DNA from 2 places in the Pseudoalteromonas sp. MB47 genome. Region 1 is predicted to be linked to the other one. Evidence: riboswitches for the same ligand, from Rfam matches in the RefSeq annotation. Region 1 holds a riboswitch; the other holds the start of a gene.
What was found. A riboswitch is a leader RNA that binds a small molecule or an ion and turns the genes downstream of it on or off. The one in region 1 is predicted to bind lysine.

Region 1 (3,421 bases):
GGCTGTGAATAGCCTGCACGACTTCATCTGACTCACTTTGCTCAACTAAGAAACACAGGTTATGTTTACTTGCACCGTGGCAAATTAAACGAATATTAAAATCACTCAATACCTGCATTAAGTTCATTTCTTGCTGACGTAATTGAATCTCAGAACCAATTAAAGCCACCAGCGTTAAGTTATTCTCAACCGACACATGACAAAACTCAGAAAGCTTATCTAAACAAGCTTGATCAAGCTCAGGGCGTGATGCATTTGGTGCGTTATCTAAAGTGATTGCAACACTGATCTCGGAGGTAGTAACCAAATCAACCGAAATATTAAACTCACTTAAAATAGTGAATACACGCGCTAAGAAACCACTCGCTAGGAGCATTTCTGGGCTTTTAACCGTTAACAAAATTTGGTTTTTACGTTGTGTTACCGCACGAATACCTGGTTGCTGAGACTTTTCTTTTTCAATCCATGTACCACCTAATTGCGGCTCACGGCTTGAACCAACAAACACACTAATGTGGCTACGGCTTGCCGGTAAAATAGTAGCAGGATGCAGTACTTTTGCACCAAACGTTGCCATTTCTGCCGCTTCATCAAAGCTTAAGCGTGCAATTGGGCTTGCTTTAGCGCATAAACGCGGATCTGTACTGAAAATACCCACAACATCGGTCCAAATATGCACGCTTTTTGCGTTAATTGCTTCAGCGAGTAATGCAGCACTGTAATCTGAACCACCACGGCCTAAAGTGGTCGTTTGATTGTGCTCATTGCTACCAATAAAACCTTGAGTTACCACAACATGGTCATCAAGTAGCGGCACTAAATGCTCTTTAGCAGCCGCAGCGGTTGCTGCAACATTTGGGGTAGCTTTAGCAAATTGGCTATCTGTTTTTAGCACTTTACGTACATCAAAACGCACCGCATCAAGACCTTGACCGCGTAATACTTGAGTAAATAAATACGATGATAAACGCTCACCAAAGCTCAGTAGTTCATCTTGCTCAGCTACAGACTTAGCCCCGTCTGATGCTAGCTTTTGAAAAGTCTTAAGCGTTTCATTAAAGCCATGTGCTAAATCAGCATCAAGCGATAGCTCTGCCAAAATTGCTTCTTGAATGGCGACAACGCCAGTAATGTGCTCATCACGTTCAGCCGCACTCAAATCAGCTTTACACAATGCAACTAAATGGTTTGTCACGCCCGCACTGGCACTCACAGCAACTATACGTACTTGATTATCAGCACAAATGATTTCAGCGCAGCGGCTCATAGCATCAAAGTTAGCTACACTGGTGCCACCAAATTTTGCAACAACGTAATCTGATTTTCTGTTGGCGGCTAATTGGGTATTCATGTCGTCTCCTTTTGTGGAAAACTATCCACAGTAAATCAAGAAGAACTCGGCAAGGGGGTGCTTTGAAAATAAAGAGTAGTCCATGCCAGAAGCTCTCCACCTAGTTTGGTGACAGTTTTGAGGATTCAGCCCCATAAACCGAAAAATAACCGTGACGTCCGGTTAATTTTCTCGGCGAGTACTTCCCTCATTAATGGTCATTGGCGTTCGTCACCTCACATTAATTACCTAAGTATCGCACCTCTTCTGAATGTTAAGTTAACACCTGGTTAAAATAACAAAGCCTGCTGTTAAAAGCAGGCTTCGAAAGTTAACGTTTAGACGTCTAGCTGTCAAGTCGTTTTATGAAATTAAACTGCCCGCTAAGTGCGAACCGTAATAACCAACGGTATAAGCAATTAATAAATAAACCGACATTTTAAGATAGCTCATAAAGGTTAGTGCTTTTACCTTACTCATGGCAATAATACCTGCCGCAGAGCCGATTATAAGCATTGAGCCACCTACCCCAGTTGCGTAAGTAAACGACAACCATTGCTGAGGGCTCATCACAATATCAGCTTTTAAAAGTGCTGCAGTGAGAGGTACGTTATCTACCGCCGCTGATAATAGTCCCATCAAGTAGTTGGCATATTCCGGTGCCATCAACTCATATAAGTGAGTAAATTTAGCAAGCATGCCCACTTCTTTTAATGCACCAACCAGCAATAACACACCAACGAAGAACAATAAGGTGTCGTATTCAATTTCACGAATATAATCGATGATTTTTTTGTTTACGTCTTTTTTGCGCATTAAAAATTGCGCAACCAAAAACATAAGTGATAAACCAAATAAAAAGGTTAACAGCGGCGGCACACTATAAAGCACACTCAAAGTTAACGTGGCAATAATCGTCGAGAAGAAGATAACCGCAATGGTAATATCTGTCTTTTCGATACGACGGGCTGCTTGTTTTTCAAACACAACATTACCCGACATACCCACCGACAACATCGCCGCCAGCAGTGCAACACTTGTCAGTGCAGGGGCAATTAATAATAGTAGATTAGCAATGGTGACTTTTTCGTCTAAGAAAATCATCAAGGTTGTCACATCACCGGTGATCAACGACACCCCACCCGAGTTAACACTAAATACAATTAAGGTCGCATATTTTATTAATTTTTTAGGATCTAACTTAAGTGACATCACCACCGCAAGCGAGATTAAAGTTGCCGTTATGTTGTCTGAAATAGATGAAAATAGAAATGCAAAACCACCAATCAGAAACATCAGCTTTCGTTCACTGATTTGATTTGGCATAATTTTATGAACAATATTCTGGATAAAGCCTTTAGAGTTTAAATACGCTACAAAGGTCATCGCAGCCATTAAGAATAGCCACAAAGTCGCGATTTCTAATATGTTGTGATCCAGTTGATGTTGTATGGTTTCTGGGCTTTGCCCATGAATTGGAGAGATAAATAAGATAATCCAGCATAAAGTGCCAAAAAAAAGCGTCGTTTTGGCCTTGTTTACATGGATAATATCCTCTATAACGATAAGCAAAAATGCCACCGCTATCAGGGTTAGGATAAGTGGGGTTACCATGGTGTTTGAACAACCTTTATAATAATGTAAAAATTGTAAGTCGAGTGTTTCGGCGCGGATTCTAGCAGCATAGAAAGCATAAAACTATTCTCAATTACATAATTTACTACTAATCGCCAACACCAAAGTCTGAATTTACTGGAGCCTTATGATCCCAGCTAAAAAGTTATTAAATACCCTTACTGAACATTGGGGGGTGTTAGAACTGCTATTTAAACGTTTTAAGATGGCTGATTTCAGCTTGAAAGACGTACAAAATGCGATAAAACAAAAGCAGCCTTCATGGTCAAACGAACGCATTTATAAAGAAACAAACCGTTTATTGAATCAAGATATTATCATTCCACTGGCAAAATCATCACAGTTAGAAATAAACCGCGCGATCGCCGATTTTGCGACTTTCTTGCTACAAGAAGAGCACTTAGGTCTTGCTCAAGAGATTAGCGTGCTCGTTGATGACTTAGCTCGCCTTGGCAA
Region 2 (3,421 bases), on a different contig from region 1:
GCGTACACCCGGCGCAAGTACAGCACCTCTTTCCACAACCACACCTTCAACAATAACGCAGCCTGCACCGATGAATGCGTCATCTTCAATAACCACAGGGCTGGCACCAATTGGCTCAAGCACACCACCTAATTGTACTGCTGCACTTAGATGAACATTTTTACCCACTTGTGCGCATGAACCCACTAATGCGTGGCTGTCGACCATCGTGCCTTCGTCGATGAACGCGCCAATATTTACATATGCTGGTGGCATGATAATGGTGCCTTTAGCAACGTGTGCGCCACGACGAACACTGCTACCACCTGGTACCATACGCACGCCAGCATCGGCTGCAAAGCCTTGTGGAGCTAAGTTGTGCTTATCAACAAAACCACCCGGGAACTCAGTGTTTGTGCCATTTTTAAAGGCTTCTAAAATGCCTTGTTTAACTTCAACATTGGCGTGCCAGTTGCCGTTCTCGTCTTGTGTTGCCGCGCGAACTGCGCCTGATTCTAAGTTGTTTAATAATTCTAACCAGCTCATGATAAAACCTGTTTTTAGTTCCAAGATAAAATTGTGTTGTTTGCGTGGGTGATGCTGTCTGTTTGCTCAAGCTCTAAATGCGTAAGCGGCGGACGTAAATGCGGGGTATTTATTTTACCTTGCAGGTGCATCAGTACTTTTACGGGGATTGGATTTGCCACAGCGAATAAACTTTGAATCGCTTGCGACCAATCGGTGAATAGATTTGGGTATTGACCACTTAAACTGCGTTTAACAAACTCATGGGTTTGACTCGGCCAAGCATTCGCGGCAACCGAAACTAAACCTTTTGCTCCTGCTTGAGCAAAATACGGCATAAGAGCATCATCGCCACTAAATATGGCCAGTGTTGGCGATGCCGTTCTAAAGCCTTCAAATTTGCTAATGTCGCCACTGGCTTCTTTTAAAGCCCAAAGATTTTTGTGGTCAGCAAGGTTTTTGATCACCTGCGGTGAAATCTCAACTGCACTGCGTCCAGGTACGTTATACAGCATACATGGGTGATTACTTGCATCAAGAAGGCTTTCAAACCAATGTGTTTGGCCAACTACCCCAGGTTTTGCATACAGAGGTGAGCCCAATAGATAGCCATGAATAGGTAGTTGGTTGCAGTATTCAACCCAAGCAACTTGTTGCTTGAGGTTCATGCCGCCCACAGCAACCATGAGTGGTACACTCGGTGCTAATTGGCAAACATGCTCCACGATGGCTTGTTGCTCTTTGAGTGAAAGCGCCAGTCCTTCACCGGTACTGCCAAGTAATAAAATGCCGTTATTTGCATCTTGCTGCTCAGCGACCAGTTGTTCAAGGGCCGTGTAATCGACCTCGCCAGATTCAGAAAATGGCGTGACAAGCGCTGTCCATAATGGATAGTCGTTTAAATCAAAATTGTTGATCATCTCTCACGAACTTATAAGGTATTCGAAGAGTTTATGCGGGAACATTTGAATGGAGCCGCATGTCGTCGTTCGAACAAGGTATAATTCGAAGAGCGAATGGGCTTAAAATAATAAAGACGCGACGGCCTTATTATACTAAGACCAGAAGCTCTCCACCAAACTAATCAATAGCGCTTTGCTATTGTTGGTGACAGTCGCTGGGATTCAGCCCAGTCGCCCGAAATAAGCACCTCACAAACGGTGTTACTTCTCGGCGTTAATTCCCCTCACGTATGATCAACAGAGTCTGTGCTCTTCCCATACGCTACCTGAATAACGCACCTCTTCCAGCCCTTTATGCTCGCTTTAAAGGTTAAAGCCAACATAGTTAAATAGGGTATTTGCAGCGATTAAAGCATTTTAGCCGTCTAGGTGTCAAGGCGAGGAATTTGTTTTTTAGTGACCGAATTTGCAACATGGTTACGTATAACCGTGTTTTTACGTACACTTAGCGCTAACCAAATCAATTGGAAAAATGATGGAAAAATTTAACGATATTTATCAACGAGCCGTATCTCGAAAGGGCAGTGAAGAAATGCTGCAAGCACTGTTATCAAACCCGCTCGACGATGCTGATATTGCTAAAATGCATGACGATTTATGGTTAGAAGAGTTCACGCGTAAAGTCTTTCAAAGCGGTTTTTATTGGTCTGTTATCAATAATAAATGGGCTGGTTTTCGTGATGTGTTTTGGGATTTCAGTGTAGAAAAATTGTTGATGATGCCGCCAGATATGCTCGAGCAAAAAGCCAGTGATGAGCGAATTGTTCGTAATTTTAAAAAAGTACAAACGATCCCAGAAAATGCGTACATGATCCACGAAGTTGCTGAGAAGCATGGCAGCTTTAGCCAATTTATTGCAGATTGGCCTACTGACAATATTATTGGTTTGTGGGCTTATCTTAAAAAGCATGGTGCGCGTTTAGGGGGAAATACTGGCCCATACGCTTTACGAGCGCTTGGTAAAGATACTTTTTTACTTTCTCGGGATGTAGAAGCCTATTTGCGTGCCCATGAGTTGATAGATGGCGGCTTACAAACTAAAAAGTCACTGCAAGCAGCGCAAGATTTTTTCAACGAATTACAACAGCAAAGCGGTTACAGCCTGCAGGCACTAAGCCAACTAGTGGCCTATGGTGTAGGCGATAATCGTGTGGGTGTCGCAACACGTTAAGGACAGTTATGAAACTGCAAACTCGATACACAGATATTAGTGAACTACTTGCTATCAAGGATATGCCGAGCGCCGTTGCCGAGCCGCAATTACTGCTATTTAATGACAAGCTAGCTGATAATTTCGCAATTAAACACGACAGCGAATTTTTAGCTAAATTGCTATCTGGTTCAACGATAGATAACGACGTTGCGCCGGTTGCTCTTGGTTACTCAGGTCATCAATTTGGTCATTTTTCACCGCGTCTTGGTGATGGTAGAGCGCATTTACTTGGTGCTATTGCAGATAAAGATGGCACATTGTGGGACTTGCAGCTAAAAGGCGCTGGAGCAACAGTGTTCTCGCGCGGTGGTGATGGTCGCTGTGCCATTGGTCCAGCTGTTCGAGAGTACATTATGAGTGAGGCACTTCATGCGCTTGGCATCGCAACTACGCGCTGTTTAGCTGTGGTTACAACTGGCGAAACGGTATATCGTCAGCCACCACGCCCGGGGGCAGTTGTTACTCGCCTAGCTCAAAGTCACATCCGTGTTGGTTCATTTCAATACTTAGCTACACAAGGTGATATAGAAGGGCTAGAGAAGCTCGTTGATTACGCAATTAATTGTCATTTTCCTTACATTAGCAGTACGGGTGAGCAGCGTTATATTGAGTTTTTAACTGCTGTACTCGATAAGCAAATAGAGCTGGTTATCAGTTGGATGCGAATTGGCTTTATACACGGTGTGATGAACACAGATAATACCTTGATTAGTGGTGAAACCATTGACTATGGCCCTTGTGC

Region 2: it holds a riboswitch for lysine, as region 1 does, so the genes downstream of both, dapA (4-hydroxy-tetrahydrodipicolinate synthase) here and lysC (lysine-sensitive aspartokinase 3) in region 1, are expected to answer to the same signal.

Annotation. Positions count from the first base shown of each region.
Region 1 covers NZ_VFBD01000020.1:398,873-402,293, forward strand. Annotated here, with positions in the region: gene lysC (lysine-sensitive aspartokinase 3) at 1-1,351, opposite strand, end outside; lysine riboswitch at 1,433-1,605, opposite strand; gene nhaD (sodium:proton antiporter NhaD) at 1,694-2,944, opposite strand; gene IMPJCBKJ_RS11355 (hypothetical protein) at 3,093-3,421, shown strand, end outside.
Region 2 covers NZ_VFBD01000023.1:10,995-14,415, forward strand. Annotated here, with positions in the region: gene IMPJCBKJ_RS13105 (2,3,4,5-tetrahydropyridine-2,6-dicarboxylate N-succinyltransferase) at 1-525, opposite strand, end outside; gene dapA (4-hydroxy-tetrahydrodipicolinate synthase) at 540-1,424, opposite strand; lysine riboswitch at 1,562-1,758, opposite strand; gene IMPJCBKJ_RS13115 (DNA-3-methyladenine glycosylase I) at 1,942-2,637, shown strand; gene IMPJCBKJ_RS13120 (protein adenylyltransferase SelO family protein) at 2,646-3,421, shown strand, end outside.